DNA from 4 places in the Micromonospora sp. II genome. Region 1 is predicted to be linked to each of the others. Evidence: riboswitches for the same ligand, from Rfam matches in the RefSeq annotation. Region 1 holds a riboswitch; each other region holds the start of a gene.

What was found. Region 1 has a riboswitch for cyclic di-AMP ahead of A8711_RS07780 (hypothetical protein). Riboswitches for the same ligand answer to the same signal wherever they lie in the genome.
Region 2: it holds a riboswitch for cyclic di-AMP, as region 1 does, so the genes downstream of both, A8711_RS18385 (hypothetical protein) here and A8711_RS07780 (hypothetical protein) in region 1, are expected to answer to the same signal.
Region 3: it holds a riboswitch for cyclic di-AMP, as region 1 does, so the genes downstream of both, A8711_RS29215 (C39 family peptidase) here and A8711_RS07780 (hypothetical protein) in region 1, are expected to answer to the same signal.
Region 4: it holds a riboswitch for cyclic di-AMP, as region 1 does, so the genes downstream of both, A8711_RS20960 (NlpC/P60 family protein) here and A8711_RS07780 (hypothetical protein) in region 1, are expected to answer to the same signal.

What each region holds. Positions count from the first base shown of each region.
Region 1 is NZ_LYXF01000012.1:28,439-33,984, reverse strand. It holds gene A8711_RS07805 (hypothetical protein) at 1-635, opposite strand, end outside; gene A8711_RS07800 (heavy-metal-associated domain-containing protein) at 671-877, opposite strand; gene A8711_RS07795 (metal-sensitive transcriptional regulator) at 958-1,257, shown strand; gene A8711_RS07790 (SHOCT domain-containing protein) at 1,383-1,592, shown strand; gene A8711_RS07785 (YibE/F family protein) at 1,757-3,040, shown strand; cyclic di-AMP (ydaO/yuaA leader) riboswitch at 3,195-3,326, shown strand; gene A8711_RS07780 (hypothetical protein) at 3,330-4,355, shown strand; gene A8711_RS07775 (carbonic anhydrase) at 4,417-5,076, opposite strand; gene A8711_RS07770 (MarR family winged helix-turn-helix transcriptional regulator) at 5,236-5,546, shown strand, end outside.
Region 2 is NZ_LYXF01000035.1:102,670-108,215, forward strand. It holds gene A8711_RS18360 (redoxin domain-containing protein) at 1-415, opposite strand, end outside; gene A8711_RS18365 (BON domain-containing protein) at 475-1,149, opposite strand; gene A8711_RS18370 (hypothetical protein) at 1,320-1,724, opposite strand; gene A8711_RS18375 (STAS domain-containing protein) at 2,146-2,505, shown strand; gene A8711_RS18380 (SRPBCC family protein) at 2,547-3,083, shown strand; gene A8711_RS18385 (hypothetical protein) at 3,080-4,156, opposite strand; cyclic di-AMP (ydaO/yuaA leader) riboswitch at 4,161-4,292, opposite strand; gene A8711_RS18390 (cation diffusion facilitator family transporter) at 4,436-5,350, opposite strand; gene A8711_RS18395 (AAA family ATPase) at 5,445-5,546, opposite strand, start outside.
Region 3 is NZ_LYXF01000078.1:172,002-177,547, forward strand. It holds gene A8711_RS29205 (CDP-glycerol glycerophosphotransferase family protein) at 1-803, shown strand, start outside; gene A8711_RS29210 (alpha/beta fold hydrolase) at 812-1,558, opposite strand; gene A8711_RS29215 (C39 family peptidase) at 1,804-2,637, opposite strand; cyclic di-AMP (ydaO/yuaA leader) riboswitch at 2,844-2,984, opposite strand; gene A8711_RS29220 (hypothetical protein) at 3,285-4,049, opposite strand; gene A8711_RS29225 (hypothetical protein) at 4,189-4,521, opposite strand; gene A8711_RS29230 (acyltransferase) at 4,602-5,546, opposite strand, start outside.
Region 4 is NZ_LYXF01000037.1:37-5,582, reverse strand. It holds gene A8711_RS20970 (pyridoxamine 5'-phosphate oxidase family protein) at 19-564, opposite strand; gene dcd (dCTP deaminase) at 643-1,221, shown strand; gene A8711_RS20960 (NlpC/P60 family protein) at 1,286-2,317, opposite strand; cyclic di-AMP (ydaO/yuaA leader) riboswitch at 2,331-2,468, opposite strand; gene A8711_RS20955 (N-acetylmuramoyl-L-alanine amidase) at 2,707-4,740, shown strand; partial or broken gene A8711_RS20950 (C40 family peptidase) at 4,806-5,546, opposite strand, start outside.

The DNA of each region.
Region 1 (5,546 bases):
TCGCGGCTGACGGAGAGCGTGAGCCGGCTGGTCCGGCCCGGCTCCGGCGTGCCGGTCAGGGTGACTGTGTAGCCGTCGACGGTGGTGCTGGTCACCGGCGCCGGCAGCGGCCGGGCGGCCAGCTCGCCGGGGACCGTGACGTCCAGGCCGAGGGTCAGCGGCTCGCCGCCTTCGGGCGTGAAGTCGGCGAACGCCCGCCACACCCCGGGGCCGTCGAGCGGGGAGGCGACCCGCCAGGTGCCGTCGCCGGCCATCTCCGGGTGGACGTGCCGGAAGCCGGACAGGTCCCGGCGCGCGACGATCAGGTGCATGCGCTTGTCGTGGGCCACCTCGAAGCGGGTGACCGGCGTGCCGTCCGGGCCGGTGATCCGGAAGGCGAACTGCCCGGCCGGCGCGGTGGCGGGCTGGAGCGTGTAGCCGCCTTCGGAGACGAGCAGCCCGCCGGGCAGGTGCGCGTCGGCGCCGTTCTCGTCACCGTGACCGGTGTCGCCGGTCCCGTGGTCGCTGCCGCTGTCGTCGTGGCGGGTCTCGGCGGCCGGGGCGACGGGATCGGCCAGGTTGCCGATCCCGTACGCCGCGCCGAAGACCGCCACGAGGCCGAGCGCGAAGCCGCTGAGCTTCGTCGCCGTGTTCATGGTTTCTCCTCGGTTCTGCGGGTCCCGTGGACCCGTCACGCACCGACGAGGTCGTAGCCGGCCTCGTCGACCGCCGCGCGGACGGCGTCCGTGTCCAGCGGGTTCTGACTGGTGACGGTGACCCGGCCGGTGGCCAGGTCGACCTGGACGCCGGTGACGCCCGGAAGCGCGCTCAGCTCGGTGCTCACCGAGTTGACGCAGTGGCCGCAGGTCATGCCGCTCACCTGGTAGGTGCTCTCCATGTCGCCCTCCGATCTCATACCCCCTGGGGGTACAGCCGGAACGTTAGCATACCCCCGAGGGGTACGCTATCCTCGTTCTCATGACCGCTCCGTCCAGCCCGACCCGGGGCTACACCGCCAGCAAGGACCAGCTCCTCGCCCGGCTCCGCCGGATCGAGGGTCAGGTCCGTGGCATCGAGAAGATGGTCGAGGACGACCGTTACTGCATCGACGTGCTGACCCAGATCTCGGCCATCCAGGCGGCGCTGGACAAGGTCGGCCTCGGCCTGCTCGACGGGCACGCGCGGCACTGCATGCACGAGGGCGCCGCCGAGGGCCGGGCCGACGAGATGGCGACCGAGATGATGGCCGCCGTCGGCCGCCTGATGAAGCGCGGCTGAACGGGACCTCCGCCCCTCCGAGCAGGGCACATCGACCCGCGCCGACGCGCCCGTGCGGCCGTACCGTCGAAGTGGCGGGCAGGCCGGCCCCGGCGGACCCGCGGTGACGGACGGAGGGCGGCCCGATGATGTGGCAGAGCCCGATGATGGGCTGGATGTGGATCTGGTCCCTGGCGGTGCTGGCGGTGCTGGCAGGGCTCCTCTGGCTGGCCGTGCGGTGGACCGGCCCGCAGCGGTCCGGGCCGACGGCGGCCCGGCGCATCCTCGACGAGCGGTACGCCCGCGGCGAGATCGACGAGGACGAGTACCGGCGACGCCGGGCCGGACTGGCCTGACCCGCGCGGGGCGCGCGTCACCGGTCACGGTGTCCGGGAGCACCCAGCCGGGCTGCCTACCATGTCGGGGCGACGACCCGGACGTGGTCGACACGTCCGCGCCGGCCCGGTGACCAGACCGGTCCGGCGGACCAGGCGTCGCCGCGACCGTTGGGAGAGACGCCTTGGGTGCCGACCACACCCGCCCCGCACCGCCCACGCCACCGGGCGTACGACGGCTGCTCGTCGCCGTGGTGGTGCCGCTGTTCGCGCTCACCGTGATCGCCGCGCTGGTGCTCTGGCCCCGGCAGGACCGGGAGCCGGTCGGCGGCGCGGACGTCCCCCGCTACCACGGCACCGTGACCCGGGTGGTCACCGAACCCTGCCCGCCGACGCCGGAGGCCCCGGAGGGCGCGGGCGGCCCCTGCGGCACCGCGACCGTCGCCGCCGAGCAGGGCCCGGACGCGGGACGGCAGGTCGAGACGCCGCTCCCGGCCGGACCGGGCGCGCCACGGGTCGAGGTCGGCGACAAGATCGTCCTGGTCGAGCTGATCGACCCGGCCGATCCTTCGGTGAAGTCCTACAACATCGCCGAGCACCAGCGCGGCACACCGCTGATCTGGCTGCTGGTGCTCTTCGCCGCCGCGATCGTGGCGTTCGGCCGCTGGCGCGGGCTCGCCGCGCTCGGCGGCCTGGCGGCCAGCTTCGCCATCCTGCTCGGCTTCGTGCTGCCCGGCATCGGTGGCGGCCAGCCGCCGCTGCTGGTGGCGATCGTGGGCGCCGCGTTGATCATGTTCGTGGTGCTCTACCTGACGCACGGGATCACCGCGCAGACGTCGGTGGCGGTGCTCGGCACGCTCGGCAGCCTGGTGGTCACCGGCGTGCTCGGCCTGCTCGCCACGTCCGCCACCCACCTGACCGGCTTCGGCAGCGAGGACGCCACCACGCTGTCCATGTTCCAGGGCGACGTGGACCTGCACGGACTGCTGCTGGCGGGCATCATCATCGGCTCGCTGGGCGTGCTGGACGACGTCACCGTCACCCAGGCGGCCACCGTCACCGAACTCGCGCACGCCAACCCGGGGCTGTCCCGGCGGCAGCTCTACCGGGCGGCGACCCGCGTCGGCCGGGCCCACATCGCGTCCACCGTCAACACCATCGTGCTGGCGTACGCGGGCGCGTCGCTGCCACTGCTGCTCCTGCTGGTCGCCGACTCCCGCCCGGTGAGCCAGATCCTCACCAGCGAGTTCCTCGCCCAGGAGATCGTCCGCAGCGCGGTGGCCACGCTCGGCCTGATCGCCGCCGTACCGCTGACGACCGCACTGGCCGCGATCGTGACCACCGCCGGACGGCGCGCGCCCGGTCCGGAGCCGGCGTCGCCCGTACCCCCGCCGCCCCGTCCGCCGACCGGACGCGACGACGCGCTGGAGGCGCTCGGCGGCGGAAAGAGTACGGAGGCGACATGGTGACACTCCGCACGGTGACCATCGATTTCAAACGCGACGCTGGTCACGGTGCGCCACGGCGAAATCTCGCTATTGGTCGGCTTCCGGACGTAGATCCGCAGGAGTGCTGTCGGGTAACCTCGCTGCCGGTCACCGCCGAAGGCGCGCACCGGCGCCAGCGGTGCCGCCGCCCAATCGCCTGCGGGCGAGCCGGGGAACCAGGTACATGGGGTGAATCCGCGCGAGCGGTAGGGGCCACTTCCGTCCCGAACCCGTCAGCTAACCCGGTCGGCGGCCGACGGAAGGGAACACTGTGACGCCACCCCTGCGCCGCTGGCTGACACCCCTGGTGGCCGTGCTGGCCTCGCTGGCAGTGCTGGCCGGGCCGAACTCGGCGACGGCGGCCCCCGCCGCGGCGGCCCCGAAGCCGTCCGGGCACGAGGAGGACGGCGAACCACCGCTCATCACCGAGGCGATCGACAGCGCCAACCGGAACTTCCTCCAGGCGAAGGCGAAGCTGGCCAAGTCGCAGGACCGCCAGCGGCGGCTGGCCGCCGAGGTACAGGCGGCACAGGCCGAACTCGAGGCGCTCAGCCCGCAGGTCAACCAGCTCGCCGCCCAGTCCTACCGGACCGGCCGGATGGGCGCGATGGCGATGCTGCTGGAGAGCAACTCGCCCGACTCGTTCGTCCGCCGCGTCAACGCCCTGGACGAGCTGAACCTCCTCAACGCGCAGCGCCTGGCCGCCATCAACGCGGTCAAGAACCGCGCCGAGACGGCCAAGATCGCGCTCGACGCCGAGGTGCGCGAGCAGGAGAAGCAGAAGAACGCGATGGAGCGCGAGAAGGTGCAGGCCGAACGCGCCCTCAAGCTCGTCGGCGGCCTCGGCTTCACCGGCGGCCTGGTCGACGCCACCTCACCGGTCGCCAAGATCGGCCCCGGCCGCACCGCCGACGGCGGCTGGAAGGCCGAGTCGTGCAGCGAGAACGACCCGACCACCTCGGGCTGCATCACGCCGCGGACGCTGCACGCCTACAAGGAGGTCCGGCGCGCCGGCTACACGCGCTTCGTGGGCTGTTACCGGCCGGGCGGGCCGTGGGAGCACCCCAAGGGCAAGGCGTGCGACTGGTCGCTGCAGAACAGCGGCTTCTCACCCTGGCACAACAACGACACCCGCAAGTACGGCAACGACGTGGCCGCCTTCCTCATCCGCAACGCCGACCGGCTGGGCATCTACTACGTGATCTGGAACCGGCAGATCTGGTTCCCGGCCACCGGCTGGAGGTCGTACAGCGGGCCGTCGAACCACACCGACCACGTCCACATGTCGATGCTCTGACCTGGACGCAGCAAGAAGGGGCCGCCCCCGTGGGCGGCCCCTTCGTCGTCCGGCGCTCCGGTCAGCCGGCCAGCGCCGCGTCCGCGTCCGCCGGCGACGAGGGAGCGGGCAGTGACGCCGGGACCTGCGCCACTGTCCGCACCTCGCCGCCGGAGAGCCGGTACGACATCCCCGCCACCGTGCACCGGCCCGCCGCGACCCGCTCGGCCAGCACGGAGGACCGGGCCAGCAGCGTCTCCACGGTCTGCGCGATGTGGACGTCGATGATGCCGTCGAGGTCGTCGATGCCCTGCCGGGCGGCGCGCAGCAGGCTGGGCGAGACCGCGTCCACCACCGCTCCCAGGTGCCCGGCCGGAGCGGCGCCGGTCCGGACCCCCTCCCGGGCGGCCTGGACCGCGCCGCAGGAGTCGTGCCCGAGCACCACCACGAGCGGCGTGCCCAGCACGGTGACCGCGTACTCGACGCTGCCGAGCACCTCGGGCCCGGCGGTGTGCCCGGCGGTACGCACCACGAAGAGGTCACCGAGACCTCGATCGAAGATGATCTCCGCGGCGAGCCGCGAGTCGGAGCAGCCGACGATCACCGCGAAGGGGTGCTGGCCGTCGGCCACCGCCGCCCGGTGCCCGGCGTCCTGATTCGGATGCTGCGGCACACCGGTGACGAACCGGTGGTTGCCGGCACGCAGCTCGGCGAGCGCCTGCTCCGGGCTTCTCGGCGTCATCTGCCTCACCTCGTCTACCTGCGGAACGACCAGGCCGGACGGCCTCGCGACTTCACGGTCACACGGCGTCAGGGGCACGTCAAGATTCGTGATACGCATTTCATACTTTCCCGTGCCTGCCCGCGTCCGATTCGGGTCGGCAGCGTCGATGGCCATAGCATGGCCACCATGGCGACGACACCAGGTGAGGACGGGAGCCGCCGCAACTGGACCTTCCTCACCAATCACGGACATGTGCTGCTGGCGATCGCGCGCAACCCCACGGCGCGGCTGCGGGACGTGGCCGACGAGGTGGGCGTCACCGAGCGGGCGGCCCAGGCCATCGTCGCCGACCTGGAAGCCGGGGGATACCTGCGGCGCACCCGCGTGGGGCGGCGCAACGAGTACACGATCAACCCGAAGGGACGCTTCCGGCACCCGGCGGAGGCCGACCAGCAGGTCGGCGCCCTGCTGGCCCTCTTCGCCGCCGA
Region 2 (5,546 bases), on a different contig from region 1:
GCGACAGGTGGCTCCAGGCCACCCGGCCGTCCGGGTCGATCACCACGAGCGCCCGGTCGGACTGCCCACGCGGCGCGTACGCGCCGTACCGGCGCGACACCTCGCCCTTGGGCTCGAAGTCGGCGAGCAGCGGGAACCGGATGCCCTGGCTCTCGGCGAACGCCCGGTGCGAGTCGACGCTGTCCACCGAGATGCCCAGCAGCACCGCGTCGTACCGCTCCAGTTCGGGCAGGGCCGCCTGGTAGAGGGCCATCTGCTCGCCGCAGACCGGTGACCAGTCGGCGGGATAGAAGGCCAGCACCACCGGACGGCCCCGGAACTGCCCGGGACCCACCTGTCGCCCGTCCGGCGCCGCCGGCAGCGTGAACCCGGGGGCGGCCCGCCCGGGTGTGATCAGCCCGTTCGGATCACTCATGCCTCCCACCATGGCGGGCGCCCGGGTGAGGCGGGCTCACCCGGGCGGGGTGGTTCGGCTCAGCGCACGACCAGGTGGTTGTGCACCTCCCGGATGCCGGGGGCGTTCCACACCACCCGCTCGATCTCCGCGCGCTCGCCGGGCGAGTGGACCTGCCCGCCCAGCACGACGGTGTCGCCGTGCACCCGGACGTCGACGCTCTCGGCCTCGGTGGCGGCGTTGCGCGCGAGCGCGTCCACGATCCGTTCGGCCAGGTCGTGGCCGTCGGCGCGGACCGCCGGGCGCACGGCGATCCCGTTGCTCACCCCGCGTACGCCGGTGAGCCGGGCGACCGACCGTTCGGCGGCCCGCCGCTGGTACTCCCACTCGACGTCGCCGTGCAGCGTGACCCAGCCGTCGGAGACCGTCACCTGCAGCGTCTCGACCGGCACGAACGCGTCCCATTCCAGCGCCCGTACGGCCGCGACGGCGATCTCCGGGTCCTCCCGGCCGGCCGCGGTGGCGATCTGGACGGCGAGGTCGTTGGCGACCGCGCGGACCCGGGCGGCCCGGTGCGCGGCCCGCTCGGCAGCCCACTTCTTGGCGTAGCTGTCCACCCGGCCGGTCAGCGTCACCACGCCCTCGGTGACGGTTACGCCGATCTCGTCCGGGCCGACCCGGGGCTCCCAGGTCAGTTCGTCGAGCACCGCGGACTGGATGTCCCGGTCGGTGCGCGTGATCGTGTCGGTGGCCATCCGGCTCTCCCTCCGTCGATGGCGGCGCGGGCACGCGGTCCCGCACCCGCGATCCTGCGCGTGTCCGGGGTGACCGGCCCTCACCCGGTCCGGGTGGGGGAGCGCACCACGCGGCACGGTGGCCGCCCCCGGGAGTGCCGGGAGCGGCCACCGTGCCGGTCGGGTGGGGTTCAGCCGTCCAGGCCGGCCGGGGAGTTCGGGCGGTCCACGTCCACGAACTCGATCTCGTCCGCGGCGCGGTCGCGGCTGCCCGCGGCGCGCGCGGCGGTGCCGGCGGCCCAGCCGATCGCCGCGCCCGCGAGCGCCGCCGCGATCAGCAGCGTCCAGGGCAGGGCGGGCCGGCGTCCGGCCAGCGCGTCGAAGGCGAGCGTGGCACGCCGGCGCGCCTCCTCGGCGGCGGAGCCGACCAGGTCGGTGGCGTCGTCGGCGAAGCCGGAGGAGTTGCGGCGGGCGCTGCGGGTGGCGTCGCGCACGCTGTCACCGGCGGAGCCGGCCGCGGAGAGCAGGTGCTGCCACGCCTGGTCGGCGACCCGCTCGGCCTTGCCCCGGCGGTCCAGCAGGTTGGATCCGAACATCGTTCTACCTCCTCGGGTGCCGAAGGCCGGCGGCCACTTCGGACTCCGGTGTCCATCCGGCGCGTTCACTGTCTCGGGGCAGTGCCCCACCGGCGCACGCGGCAAACCCTCGCGGTGGTGCCCGGCTCGTGAGCAGCGAACGGGACGAACCACCCGAACGCGCCGGGACCGGTGCCGACGGGACGTGCGCGCGCCCGCTACCCTGGTCGGCGGATCGACGGGTCCGACCGGCCGTACGGCTGGCCGCGGCCCGCGTCGAAGGGGAAACTGGAACCCGGAGGTCCGGATTGGGAGCGCCCAGGTGTGCCCAGTTCGCGAATTGCTCATCCCGGGGGGTGGCGACCGGGCCGTTGGAGGAATACTCTCGGTCGCGGCCCGCGTACTGATGAGGCGCCCGTCAAGGGCGAGTGGAGGTGCTCGCGTGAGCCTGTCGATCGTGAAGTCGGTGCGGCCGGGTGGTGTCGTCCAGATCGCGCCCCGTGGGGAGATCGACGTCGACACCGCGTACGAGGTGCGGGAAGCGATCGCCGAGGTGCTCGCGAAGGGCCGTCCCTCGCGCATCGAGCTGAACATGCGGCTCGTCACGTTCATCGACTCGGTCGGCATCAGCGCCATGGTGGCCGGCTTCCAGACCTGCGAGGTCAGCGGCGTCAAGCTCGTGGTCACCGAGCCGAGCCGGTTCGTGCACCGGCAGCTCTGGGTGACCGGCCTGCTCGGCCTCTTCGGCGCTCCCGAGCCGTGGTTCGCCGACGACACCCCCGAGGTGCTGCCCGGCGCCTGAGCGCCGTTCGCACCCCCTGCGGCCAGGGGACCTTCTACCCGTTGCCAGCCCGGCGTCGGTACGGGACGATCGTCGCGACGTACGACGGCGAGGGGGCCCGCTTGCAGAGCAGCGACAGCTTCAGCTACACCGTGCAGGCCCGGTGCAGCCGGGCCGACGCGGTGGCACTGCTGGGTGACCTGAGTCGCCAGGGCGAGCTGCATCCGCTGATCGTCCGGGTCCGGCAGCTGCCGGCCCGGCCGGGCGCGCTGGCCAGCTACGCGATCACCGACCGGCTGCAACTGGGCCCGCTGCACTTCCCGGTCACGTACCAGGCGGACGTGCTGGTCGCGAGCGAGGACGAGGTGGTCACTGTGGCCCGGCAGCAGCCGGCGACGACGGTGCGCAACCACACCCGGCTACGCGACGAGCCCGACGGCACCGTGCGCATCGACGTGGAGATCACGCTCACCGCGCCGGCGCCGCTGTTCGGGTACGCGTTCCGCCAGGCCCGGGCGGCTCACCTGAGCCTGGCGGCCCGTCTCGGCGCGACGCTGGAGGGCCGGCCCGATCCGGCCGGCCCCCCGGGAGCGCGCTAGTACACCGACAGGTGCACGTGGTTGGTGTGGTCGCTGGACGGGTCTCCGTTGCCGCCGCTGTACGACTTCCACCCGCTGCTGGGCAGCCAGATCTGCTTGAACCAGATCACGTAGAGCACGGCGAGCGGGTCGGCGTTGCGCACGAAGTACGCGGCCAGGTTGTTGCCGTACGTCCGGTCACCGCCGCTGGCCACGCCGCCGAAGCCGTTCTTCTGGGCGGCGAAGTCGCAGGCCCGCCCCTTCGGGTGCTCGCCCGAGCCGCTGGGCCGGTGGCACGAGACGTACCTGGTGAAACCGGCCGCCTTGGCCTGCTGCAGCGCGTGCAGCGTCCGCGGGGTGATGCAGCCGTTGGCCGGGGTCGGGTCGTTGACGCTGCACGACTCCGACGGCCACGAGCCGTCCGAGTTGCGTGGTGCGGGCTTCGCGTTCTTGTTTGAGGTGCCCTGGACGCTGCCGCCGCCGCTGCTGTTGTTGCGGGCGGAACGTTCGTTCGCCACTTCGAGCGCGCGCTCGGCCTGCTCCTTGCGCTTGCCCATCACCTCGACCTGCTTGCGTTGCTCGCGGATCTCGGTGTCGAGCGCGGCCCGGGTGCGGGTGGCCTCGTCCCGGGTGGTGATCAGCTCGCGCACCGTGCGGTCCTCGTGCGCGGCGACCTGTTCCAGCGTGGCGGCCCGGTCCATGAAGCCCGCCGGGCTGCTGCTGTCGAGCAGCGCCGCGGCGGTGCCGAGGCGGCCCGCGCGGTACGCCACCCCGGCGATCTCACCGACCTTGGCGTCACGTACGGCCAGCTCGGCGCCGACCTTCGCGAGCTGGTCGTTGAGCTGCTTCTGGCGGTTCACCGACCGGTTCAGCGCGGCCTTCGCCTCCAGCCAGCCCTTGCTGGCCGCGTCGAGTTGGGCGCGCAGCTCGGGCGTGCCGCCCTCGTCGTCGCCGGGCGCGGCGGCGAGCAGGGCGGTCCGGGGCGCCGCCGAGGCGGGGGAGGCCGGAACGGTCGCGACGCCGACAGTCAGCGTCGCGACGAGCAGGGCCGCCAACCGGGCGGCCGTCCGTCGTACAGGTGCCACTGGGGGCATTCACATGTCCTTCCGTCAACCGCCGACCGGGTTAGCTGACGGGTTCGGGACGGAAGATCCCTACCGCTGACGCGGATGCACCCCACGTACGTGGTTCCCCGGCTCGCCCCTTCGGGCGATTAGGCGACGGCCACCCCACCTGCGCCGGTGACGCCGGTGGCTGCGGCCGCGACCGAGCCTACCGGCGCGGCCCGGGCGCGGCTCCGTTGCGCAGTGCCGCATGGTGGGGCAAAACCGACATAAGTGTACAGCAGTCACGGTGATTTAAGTCTGCCCTAATCACCACTCGGTCTTTCCGCACACTCCGGCTGACGCTCCGGGTTCGACCTGCAACGTGGCGTGATCGATGGAGAAGTCCTCGTGCAGCGCCGTCCGCGCGGCGGCCAGCACCCCGGCCGGGTCCACACCCGGGTCGGTGGTCAGGTGCGCCGAGGCCACCTCCATGCCCGAGGTGAGCGTCCAGACGTGCAGGTCGTGCACCTCGGCCACGCCGGGGACCGCGGCCAGTCGGTCGTGCACGGCGGTCACCTGGAGGTGCTCCGGCGCCGCCTGCACCAGGATGCGCACCGCGGCCCGGCCGAGCCGCCAGGTGCGCGGCAGGATGAACAGGCCGATCCCGACGGCGACCAGTGGGTCCGCCCACCACCAGTCGGTCACCGCGATGACCAGCGCGGCGGCGATCACGCCGAGCGAGCCGAGCAGGTCGCCGAGCACCTCCAGGTACGCGCCGCGCAGGTTGATGCTCTCCTTCGCCCCGGCGCGCAGCAGCGCGAAGGCGACGATGTTGGCGAGCAGGCCGAGCACCGCCACCACGAGCATCGGGCCGGCCAGCACCTCCGGCGGCTCGCCGAAGCGGCGTACCGCCTCGATCAGGACGTAGACCGCGACGGCGCCGAGCAGCACGGCGTTGGCGAGGGCGGCGAGCACCTCCAGCCGGTAGAGGCCGAACGTGCGCTGCGGGTCGGTGCCGGCGCGCCGGGTGGCGGTGATCGCCGCGAGGGCCATGCCGATGCCGAGCACATCGGTGAACATGTGCCCGGCGTCGGAGAGCAGGGCGAGCGAGCCGGTGGTGAAGGCGGCCACCGCCTCGACCACCATCAGGACGGCGAGCAGCGCGAACGCGGCCCAGAGCCGGCCTGCGTGGCGGTGTGCCGCGTTGGCCACCGCGCTGCTGTGGTCATGACCTGCGCCCACGCCAACACCCTCCCTGCCGCGTACCGGCCGGGCCCAATGTATGCTCACATCGCTATGTATGCAAGTGAACTGTGGGTGGCGCGGGCGTGGCCCCTCACCCCACCGGGTCGAGCGTGGTGAGGCGCTGGGTCGCCCGGGACAGCGCCACGTAGAGCGTGCGCACGCCCGAGCCCGGATCGGCCCGGATCTCGCTCGG
Region 3 (5,546 bases), on a different contig from region 1:
GCGACAAGGCCCCGAGCGCCAACCCGGTCTCGGCCATCTTCGACAAGATCTTCGTGGCCGGGCAGGCCGCGATCGACAGGTACGCCCGCGCCGGCGTGGAGATCCCCGCCGACAAGTTCGTCGTGGTCGGCCGGCCCCAGGTCGAGGCCATCGAGGTACGCCGGGAGCCGGTCGCCGCGTCGGCGCACCCGACGGTCCTCTACACCCCGACGTGGACCGGGCACCACGCCGACGCCAACTACTGCTCGCTGCCGGTGGCCGAGACGCTGATCCGCCGGCTGATCGACCGCGGGGCGGCGGTGATCCTGCGCGCCCACCCGTACACCGACAAGAACCCGGCCTCGGCCCGCCAGCTCGCCCGGCTCACCGAGCTGCTCGCCGCCGACCGGGCCAAGACCGGCCGCCCGCACCTGTTCGGCGCCGCCGCGGCCCGCGAGCTGACGCTCACCGAGTGCGTCAACCGCGCCGACGCGCTGGTCTCCGACGTCTCCGGCGTCATCTCCGACTGGCTCTACTCCGGCAAGCCGTACGCGGTCACCGACACCGGCGCCGACGGCGAGCACTTCGTCGAGCGGTTCCCGCTCGCGGCGTCCGGCTACGTGCTGCGGCGCGACATGTCCAACGTGGACCAGGTGATCACCGACCTGCTCGACGCCGACCCGAAGGCCGCGCAGCGCTGGGCGGCGCGCACCCGCTACCTGGGCGACTTCCCCGCCGACGCCTACGCCGAGGCGTTCCTCGCCGCCGCCCGCCGCGAGCTGGAGGCCGACTGGGCGGTCCCGGCGCAGCGCGCCGTCGTGTAGGCCCCGCTCTACAGGTACGCGTCGAGCAGGGCGAGCACGGCGGCCGGGTCCTCGACGTGCGCGTTGTGGCCCAGGCCGGGCAGGGTGGCCACCGGCACGCCCAGCTCCTTGAGCTGCGCGTCGCTCACCATCGGGTCCTGCTCGCCGCGGGCCAGCAGCACCGGCACGCCGGTCGCGGCCAGCTGGGCGGGCAGCCGAGGCTCGCCGACCGCGAACGCGGCCGGGTCCATCGCCAGCCGCCAGCGGCCGTCGACCCGCCGCAGCCCCGCCTCCACCACCGGGTGGTCCGGGGCGAACAGCCCGGCCAGCCCCGAGACGCGCAGGTAGCGGCGGGCCGCCTCGTCCCGGGTGGCGAACCAGGTGACCGGCCGGGCGGCCAGCTCGCTCGCCTTCGCCAGCTCGGCCGGGGACCAGACCGCCTTGATGCCGAGCCCCACCACCGCGTCCACCGGAAGAGCCCGCTGCCGGGCCGCGAGCGCCAGCGCCACCACCCCGCCGAGCGAGTGTCCGAGCAGCACCAGCCGGTCGTGCGGGCCCAGCCGGAGCGGACCGAGCCCGTCTGCGACGCGCTGGGCCAGGGCGTCGAACGAGTAGCCGTCGAGCGGCGGCGACCAGCCGTGGCCGGCCAGGTCGGGGGCGAGCCAGCGCCCGGGCCAGCGGCGCTCCAGCAGCGGCGCCCAGGGCAGCCACACTTCGCCGGTGGCGCCCATGCCGTGCAGGAGAATCAGGTGCCGGTTCCCCGTCGCATCGCCCATTGGCGCAGTCTGCCACCGCCCGCCCCGGACACGCGAGACCGAACCCGCCCCGCCCAAACCGCCCGCCCTCGCCCTCGCCGCCGATCTTGGAGTTGTGGTGCCTCCCATAGCGGGGTGAGCCGGGCATACCAGGCGCCACAAGTCCAAGATCGGCGCGCCGAGAGGGCGGCGGGCGAGGGGCGGGCGGGGACGGGGAAGGCCGGCGCCCCGGGACGGGGTGCCGGCCTTCGCAGGGTGCGGGGCGGTCAGGCGGAGTAGCCGCGGCTGGCGATCCAGTGCGCCAGGTCGATCGTGGTGAGCCAGTACGACGGCAGCGACGGGTCGGCCGAGTCGGCGATCCGGACGGTCCGGCCGTCGTCCTTGTAGCCGATCACCGCGACGTAGTGGCCGCCGGGGAACGAGTGCCAGCCGCCGTTGGTGTCGGTGGCGGTGCCGGCGACGTTCGCGACGACCCCTCGGCCGTTGCTGATCGCCTCGACCACGTCGGCCTGGAGCCGGTCCATCTGGGCCGGGCTGGCCGAGCCGGGAATCATCCGGGTCCGGTACGGGTTGCCCTTGACCTGCTGGTTGAGCACGCGCGTGGTGTCCTCGGCCGAGTTGGTGCCCATCTCGGTGGTGCCGAGCGGGCCGGCGAGGGCGTCCTGGCTGCGCTCGATGCCGGTGGCGCTGAGCGCGTTGCGCACGGCGGCCGGGCCGCAGTAGTAGTAGTTGATCTGCGCCTGGTAGTCGTAGTCCAGCGTCTTGCTCGACGGCGGCTTCGGCGCGGCCTTGGTGACGTCCGGGTCCGCCGCGGCCTTCTTCGCCGACGGGGAGGCGCTGGGCGACCTGCTGGGCTCGGCGCTCGGCGACGCCGGCGGGACGCCGATACGCGCCTCGCTGCGGCTGGCGGGCTCGCCGAGCCGTGCGCCGAGTTCGGCGACCGAGGCGGTGTTCTCCTGCTGGACCGGGGCGTCCTCACCGGCGGCGAGGGCGGTGCCGGCGCCGGCGGCCAGCACGAGCGCCGCGGCCGATCCGGCGATGATCTGGTACGGGCGTTCGGTGGCGATCCGCCGCAGCTGACGCTTCAGGTGGTGCTTCACGAAATCCTCCACGGGGGGCGTGATCGGCACACGCCGGCCCGGCACGTGGAGGGGTTCACACGTGCTGGCAGGCCGGATGGGCCGGGGGAACGGGTACGCCCGCGATGCCGGGCGCCCAGGGGCGGTTTGCCGGTCGCGTCAGGCGAGCGCGGGTACCGCGGAGCCGTGGAGGCGGGGGGACGATCGAGGGGTGGGCACGAGGATGGGACTCCTTCCGTGGCCGCCGACCGGGTTAGCTGACGGATTCGGGCGGGAAGTACGCCCTACCGCGGCAGTGGCCGCGGATTCACCCCGATGGTGCTCATGGTTCCCCGGTTCGTGATGACACGATTAGGCGGGTCGGCGCGGCGTCGCCTTCTGCGATCGGTTACCGCACCGGACGCGCCGACACTACCGGCGGGTACTGCCCCTGCCAAGCGCTCCCACCTGCGTAAACATGATCCCCGGTAACGGATTTCGGAACAGCCGGTTACTCACTTCACTCAATGGGACAAGCGGTGGTGACGGCGCCCGGGAGGCGAAAAGGGGACAGACGGCGAGCGCCTGACCGGCAATGGCGCGGCTCATTGGCCTGTTCTGCGCTCCACGCCCGTTTCGGTGCCGGGGGTGAGCCGGCTCACCACATTCCGGGTAACAATTCGGTCGCCTCAGCCGACCCGGGCCGGACGCCAGCGGGCGTTGCGGACGGACGCGCCGACCGGCAGGGGGATCGTCGCCACGCCGCGGGACACCGGGGCGGGCCGCACCGCCAGGGTGGCCGCGTACGCCTCGGCGGCGAGCGTACGGGCGGCCTCGGCGGCCAGTTCGGCGTCCCGCCACGCCTGCCGCTCCCGCTCGGCGGCGCTCTCCCAGCCGGTCCGGCGCCGGTCCCGTACGGCCCGGGCCAGCACGATCTCCTGCTCGGCCGGGTGCCGGCGCGGGTCCCACCCGTTGCGGCGCGCCAGCACGTCGGCGAGTTGCCGGGCGGACAGGTCGCCGCGCCAGTGCGCCGTCATGGCGGCGTGGTGCAGCCAGCGCTCCCGGGCCGCGTACTCCGCCGGGGTGCGCGGGGTGCGCGGGGCGGCCAGCGCGGCGGCCCCGGCCAGGCGGCGGGCGGCGCTGTCCGCCTCGTCGTACGCGGTCCAGGCGCGTTCCGCCTCGTCCTGCGCGGCCAGCCACCGTTCCCGGCGGCGACGGGCCGTCTGGGCGGCCCCGGCGGCGGCCACCGCCACCTCCTCGGCGTACCGGACGAGGTCGTCGCGGCGCGCGGCGTCCTGGTCCACCGGATCGGCGGCAGCCTCGGCGACGCCGTCGCGCTCGGGCCGGGCCACCAGCGCGGCGAGCAGGCCGAACGCGAGCAGCATCAGGAAGGACCAGATGGCGGCGGCCTCGGGGACCGCGGTGAGGAAGTGGTAGAGAGCGGTCTGCGACATGGTCGGCACCTCACGGGAAGAACCTGGCGGGAGAATCCGCACGGCCGGTCGGGGCGCGGCGCGGGGGCGCCGGGCCGTCGAAGGGCGGGTGCGGGATGACGTTCGGTGGGTGCGGTGACGGGCGCGGCCCGTGGGCGGATCAGCGGGCGGGCGGGGCCCGCAGGCCGACCGGCGCGGTGATCCGGCCGGCCGGGACCGGCTGCGGGTCGTTCGGGAGCGTGTCGGTGGCCCGTGCGGCGGGCGCGGGTGCGCCGTCGGGACGGGCCTGCCGCTCGGCGGCGCGGTCGGATTCCGGTCGCGGGGCGGCCGGCGTGCTCACGTACGCCGGGCCGGCTGGCGCGGCCGGGGCGGCGACGGCCGGCAGCGTGGCCGCGCCGAACGAACAGGCGACGACCACGGCGAGACTGGCGAGCATCCGGGCGGTCCAGCGCGCCACCCACCACACGGGGCAGGTGAGCGCGATCGGAAGCACGGGTACAAATTACCGCCGAACCCCCAGTGACGCACCGCCGCACGGCGTGTCGCGGACCGACCGGCCGGCGTGTGCGCGTGTCAGTCCGGGCGACGCCGCCCGGCGTACTCGATGTCCTCGGCCGGACCGGAGACGGACCGCGCGCCGCCGTCGGCGGCCGCGCCCTCGGCGGGCCCGCGTGGAGCCGGCACGGCCGGTGCGCGCGACGCCGCGCGGGCCCGGCGGGTCGGGCCGAGCAGGCGCATCATCGGCACCTCCACCCAGCGGTGCAGCGCGGCGGCCAGCGCGAGCGTGAGCAGCAGGAAGCCGAGCACCGCCAGCGGCCCCCGCCAGCCGGGCAGGCCGGTCCCCCAGTCCCCGGTCAGCCGCAGCACGGTGACCATGACCAGCACGTGCACCAGGTAGAAGGCGAACGAGACCTCACCGAGCCAGATCATCGGCCGGGACCGCCAGGGGGTGGGCCGTCCGCGCACGTCGGCGTCCGCCGCCGCGGCGATGACCAGCAGGTACGCCACGGCGAGCAGCGCCGCCCAGAACTCGGCCGGGATCCACAGCGCGGCGACCACCCAGGTGGTGACGAACAGGCCGGTGGCGACCGCGAGGTTCGGTCCGCGCCAGCGGTGGCGGCGCATCAGCTCGGCGGCGGCCACCCCCATCCAGAACTCCAGCGACCGGGTCACCGGGAAGATCTGGGTGAACCACCACCGCTGCTCCTCCGGCACGAGCTGCTGGCCCGGCCACAGCGCCAGGATGAGCAGCGGCGCCGCGACCAGCACGGTCCGGAGCACCCCGGTACGGGCCCGGCGCAGCCACGGCACCACCAGCGGCAGGCACAGGTAGAACGCCAGCTCGCAGGAGAGCGACCAGCTCACGTTGTTGACGCTGTAGAAGTAGCCGTTCAGCGGGATCCACGCCTGGACCAGGAAGAAGTTGCCGATCGCCGCCCACGGCAGGACCGGGTCGGCGAACCAGGCCGCGACCGCCAGCGCCGCCACGAACGTCACCACGTGGTTCGGGTAGATCTT
Region 4 (5,546 bases), on a different contig from region 1:
CTCGTTTCGGGGTCGGGGTCAGGCGGCCGGGCGGCGGGTGTCGAAGCCGTGCCGGCCGCGCCGGCCCTCCGCGCCCACCGGCTCACGCCGGGCCGGTTCGGCCCCGAGCGGGTCGAGCCACACCCGCACCTGCGGCGGAGCGGCGCCGGGCTGGGCGACAGGGTCGCGCCGGGTCAGCATCGCCGCCTCGACTGTGAACTCGAACAGCCGCCAGTCACCATGTGGCGACGCGCGGGCGATCCGGGCCAGCCGCGTCACGGTGGCCGGGTCGGTCACCGGCCGCGCGCGCCCCGCGACGTACGCCTCGTCGTCGCTCTCCTCGGGCGGGAACGAGTGCAGCGCGTAGCGGCCGTCGCGTTCGAGGTCGCGGCGCTTCGGCGAGTCGATGACGAAGCACCATAGGCCGTCGTCGGTGAACACCGGGGAGACCGGGTGGACGCGGGGGCCGCCGTCGGCGCGGACCGTGGCGAGGTAGCCGAAGCCCGGCCCGTACTGCTGCATCAGGAGGCGGATCTCGCCGGCGAGGCGGGGCTCGTCGGCGGCGAATTCGGACCAGGAAGCCATGCGGACATCCTATCGAACACGTGTACGAAGAAGTAGTGCGACACGCAGGTCACCCATACCGGTCGCTATGGTGTTCCGATGCTGCTCTCCGACCGCGACCTGATCTCCGAGATCAAGGCCGGCACGCTCGCGCTGGAGCCCTTCGAGCCCACGCTGGTGCAGCCGTCGAGCATCGACGTACGCCTGGACCGGCTCTTCCGGGTCTTCAACAACCACCTCTACACACACATCGACCCGTCGGTCCAGCAGGACGACCTCACCTCGATGGTGGAGGTGCCCGAGGGCCAGCCGTTCGTGCTGCACCCGGGCGAGTTCGTGCTCGCCTCCACGCTTGAGGTGATCTCGCTGGGCGACCAGCTCGCGGGCCGGCTCGAGGGCAAGTCGAGCCTGGGGCGGCTGGGGCTGCTGACCCACTCGACAGCCGGCTTCATCGACCCCGGCTTCTCCGGCCACGTCACGCTGGAGCTGTCGAACGTGGCGAACCTGCCGATCACGCTCTGGCCCGGCATGAAGATCGGCCAGCTCTGCATCTTCCGGCTCTCCTCGCCGGCCGAGCACCCGTACGGCTCGGCCGTCTACGGCTCGCGTTACCAGGGGCAGCGCGGCCCGACGCCGAGCCGGTCCTGGCAGAGCTGGCGCACCTGGCCGACGCGCTGACGCCGCCCGCAGTTGTTAAGAAGGGCCCCCTCCTCTACCGGAGGCGTTAAGAGGGGGCCCTTCCTTACACGCGGCCGTAGCTGTTGATGTCGCCGTCGTCGACCCGCTTCATCGTGATGGGCTTGCCGGACTGGGAGGCGTGCACCACCCAGCCGTCGCCCACGTACATCGCCACGTGGTGCAGGTCGCTGTAGTAGAAGACGAGGTCGCCGGCGCGCAGCTCGGCCCGGCTGATGCGCTTCGTCACGCCGTGCTGCTGGCGTGCGCTGTGCGGCAGTGAGACGCCGCCCTTGGCCCAGGCCGCCATGGTGAGGCCCGAGCAGTCGAAGTGGTCCGGGCCGGCGGCGCCCCAGACGTAGATCTTGCCGATCTGGGCGCAGGCGAACTTCACCGCCGCTCCGGCCGGGCCGCCGGGATAGCCGGCCGGGCAGGGCGCCGGGCGCAGCGGGCCGCCGCCGCCCTTGCCGTACACCTTGAGCCGCAGCTTCTCCAGCTTGGCGATCTCGGCGTCGATCTGCTTCTTCTTCGCCGCGAGCTGGGCCTCGGTGCGCGCCAGGCCGGCGATCATCTCGTCCAGCGGCTTCTTCTTCGCCGCCAGCTCGTCGCGCAGCGCGGCGACCGAGCGCACCTGCTCGTGCTGGCGGTGCGCGAAGCGGTCGAGCAGCTCCAGGCCGTCGACCAGGTCACCGGGTGAGCGGCTGCCGAGCAGCGCGTTGACCGTGGAGAGGCTGTCGGCCTTGTAGGCGTCGGCGGCGAGGCCGCCGACCTGGCCGAGCGCGGCGTCCACCCGGGCTTGCAGGGGTGCGATCTGCCGGCCGAGCGCGTCGGCCTGCTTGCGCCGCGCGGCGAGCTGCTCGCGTACGTCGTTGACCTGCTCGATGACCGGTTCGAGCTTGTTCCAGTCGCGGTCGATCTGGGCCTCGATCTCGGCGACCGAGGGTTCGGCGTGTGCCGCAGTGGCGCCGCCGGTCAGTACGACGGCGGTGCCGACCAGTGCGGCGAGGGCGGTGGTGAAGCGGGACCAGCGGGAACGCGGCGCGGCGCTGGACCGGTCGACCGACCGGTTCGACGACGGCCGCGGGGCATGGAGTGCCACCGGGCGTCCGTACTCCTTCTTCCGTACCGCCTACCGGGTTAGCTGACGGATTCGGGCGGGAAGGGAGCCGCCCTACCGCAGCAGCGCTGCGGATTCACCCCAGGTACCTGGTTCCCCGGCTCGCCCGGAGGCGACTCGGCGGTGTCGGACCGTCACCGACCGGGTTGGACGGTGAGACGTGCGGCCGACGATTCACCAGAGTAGGGACCACCGTTATCGATCCGCAACTTCCAGCGCCGTGACACTCCGTACGCGATCCAGCGCCACACCGCGCACGGAGGTGAAGTTTTCTTTCACGACTGATTACTTACTGGAAAGGTATTGACCGTCGCGGGTGTGCGGAGTGAGGGTGGAAACGCAGTGACCCCCATCCCTGTCCAGGAGGTTCGATGCACCTCTCCGCCCCGCCGTCGGGCAGACGGATACTGCTCGCCGCCGCCGTGGCCACGGCCACCGCGCTGGCGACCACCGGCCCGGTTACCGCCGCGCCGGACACGTCCGCGCCCGCGAGCGACCGGCAACAACAATACGCCGCCGCCGCGGCCGAGTACGGCGTGCCCCAGAACGTGCTGCTCGGTGTCTCCTATCTGGAGTCCCGCTGGGACACCCACCCGGGTCAGCCCAGCACCAGCGGCGGCTACGGCCCGATGCACCTGACCGACGCCGCGCACATCCTCGCCACGCCGGGCAGCGCCCACGTCGACGAGGACGAGGACCCGCGCGGCGACGACTCCCGGCCGCTGAAGCTCGACCCGGCCACCGCCGCCGCGCCGACGCGGGAGACGCCGCTGCCGAGCGCCTCGCTCCAGACGCTCGACGCGGCCGCCGCGCTCACCGGGCTGGACGCGGGGACGCTGCGCACCGACCCGGCCGCGAACATCCGCGGCGGCGCGGCGCTGCTGTCGTCGTACCAGAAGGCTCTGGGCGGGCCGGTCGGCGCCGGCACCGACCCGGCGGCCTGGTACGCCGCGGTGGCCCGCTACTCCGGCGCGGACACCGCCGACGCGGCGGCGGCCTTCGCCGACGAGGTGTACGACCAGCTCGGCCAGGGCGCCACCCGGACCACCGACGACGGCCAGCGGGTCACGCTCGCCGCCACCGCCGCGAAGCCGGACCGCTCCCGGCTGGCCCGCCTCGGCCTGCGCACCGCGCAGCGGCCGGACGGACTGGAGTGCCCGGTCCGGCTGGCCTGCGAGTGGATTCCCGCGCCCTACGAGCAGCTCAGCGACGACCCGGGCGACTACGGCAACCACGACCTGGCTGACCGGCCGAAGCAGCAGAAGATCGAGTACATCGTCATCCACGACACCGAGGGCTACTTCGGCCCGAGCGTCGACCTGGTGAAGCGGGCCGACTACCTGGGCTGGCACTACACGCTGCGCTCGGTGGACGGCTACATCGCCCAGCACATCAAGACCAAGGACGTGGGCTGGCACGCCGGCAACTGGTACGTCAACGCCAAGTCCATCGGCCTGGAGCACGAGGGCTTCGCCGGCCAGGGCACCTGGTACACCGAGGCGATGTACCGCACCTCCGCCAAGCTGGTCCGCCACCTGGCGCTGAAGTTCGGCATCCCGATGGACCGGCAGCACATCATCGGCCACGACAACGTGCCCGGCATCACCGCCGCCAACGTGGGCGGCATGCACTGGGACCCGGGGCCCTACTGGGACTGGTCGCACTACTTCGACCTGATGAAGGCGCCGTTCCGCGGCACCGGCACGGCGAAGACCGGCCTGGTCACCATCGACCCGGACTTCGCCACCAACCGGCCCGCGTTCACCGGCTGCAACCAGCAGCCGCCGGGCGTCCCGACGCCCACCCCGCCGGCGCAGCCGTGCCCCTCGCGCGGCTCCTCCGCGGTGATCCTGCGGACCGCGCCGAGCCCGGACGCCCCGCTCGTCAACGACCTCGGGCTGCGCCCGGACGGCACGCCGGACACCATGTACATCTCCGACCACGGCGCCCGCGCCTCGGCCGGCCAGACGTACGCGCTCGCCGGCCGGCAGGGCGACTGGACCGCGATCTGGTACCTCGGCCAGAAGGCGTGGTTCCACAACCCGGCCTCCGCGCCCACCGCCAAGTGGGCCACCGGCTTCGTGGTGACCCCGCGGCCCGGCAAGGCCACCATCCCGGTGTACGGCCGCGCCTACCCGGAGCAGTCCGCCTACCCGGACACCATCCCGTACCAGGCCATCTCTCCGCTGCAGTACACGTTCGCCGCCGGCCAGCGGTACGCGGTCGGCGGGGTGCTGCCCGGCGAGTACTACCGGGCGGTCTCGTTCGACGGTTCCGCGCCGGGTGACCGGACCGTGGTACGCGGGAAGAACCAGTACGTGCAGGTCCAGTTCGGCCACCGGATCATGTTCGTGAACCTGGACGACGTGCTGATCCTGCCGTCCCCGGTCGGCGCGCCGCGCTGACCCCTCCCCGAGAACGCGAAGGCCCCCGGTCCATGCGGACCGGGGGCCTTTCGGTGTGACCGAGGTCAGGTGACCCGGACGAAGCCGGCGAGCGGCTGGGTGTTGATGCTCGACACCTGGACCGGTTTGCCTGTCCGGGGCGCGTGCACCATCACCCCGTTGCCGAGATAGAGCCCGACGTGATGCAGATCGGAGCCGAAGAACACCAGGTCACCCGGGCGCGCCTCGGAACGGGACACCTTGCGGCCCTCGTTCCACTGCGCGCCGGTGAAGTGGGTGAGCGAGATGCCCGCCGCCTTGTACGCGTACTGCGTGAGGCCGGAGCAGTCGAACGCGTTCGGGCCGGTGGCACCCCACACGTACGGGTCGCCGACCTGGGCGCACGCCGTCGCGATCGCGGTACGCGCGGCGCTGCTCACCACGCCGTCGATCTTCGGGCAGCCCGCCGGGCGGATCGAGGTCACCGGCAGCATGGCGGTGAGTCGCTTGATCTCCGAGTCGATCTGCTTCTTCTTCGCCGCGAGGTCGTTCTGCTGCTTGGTCTCCAGCTCGATCAGCTCGTCGAGCTTCTCCTTCTGCCTGTTGTACTCGTCCCGCACCTTGAGCACACCGGCGATCTGACGGCGCTGGTCGTCGGCGATCCGGTCCAGCATGACCAGCTGCTCGGCCAGCGTGCCCGGCTTGGTGCTCACCAGCAGCGCGCCCAGCTCCTGCGACGGGCCCTGGATGTAGTAGCGGGCCGCGATGTCGCCGACCTTGTTCATGGCGAGCGTGGAGGCCAGCTCCAGCGGCACCATCTTGTCCTT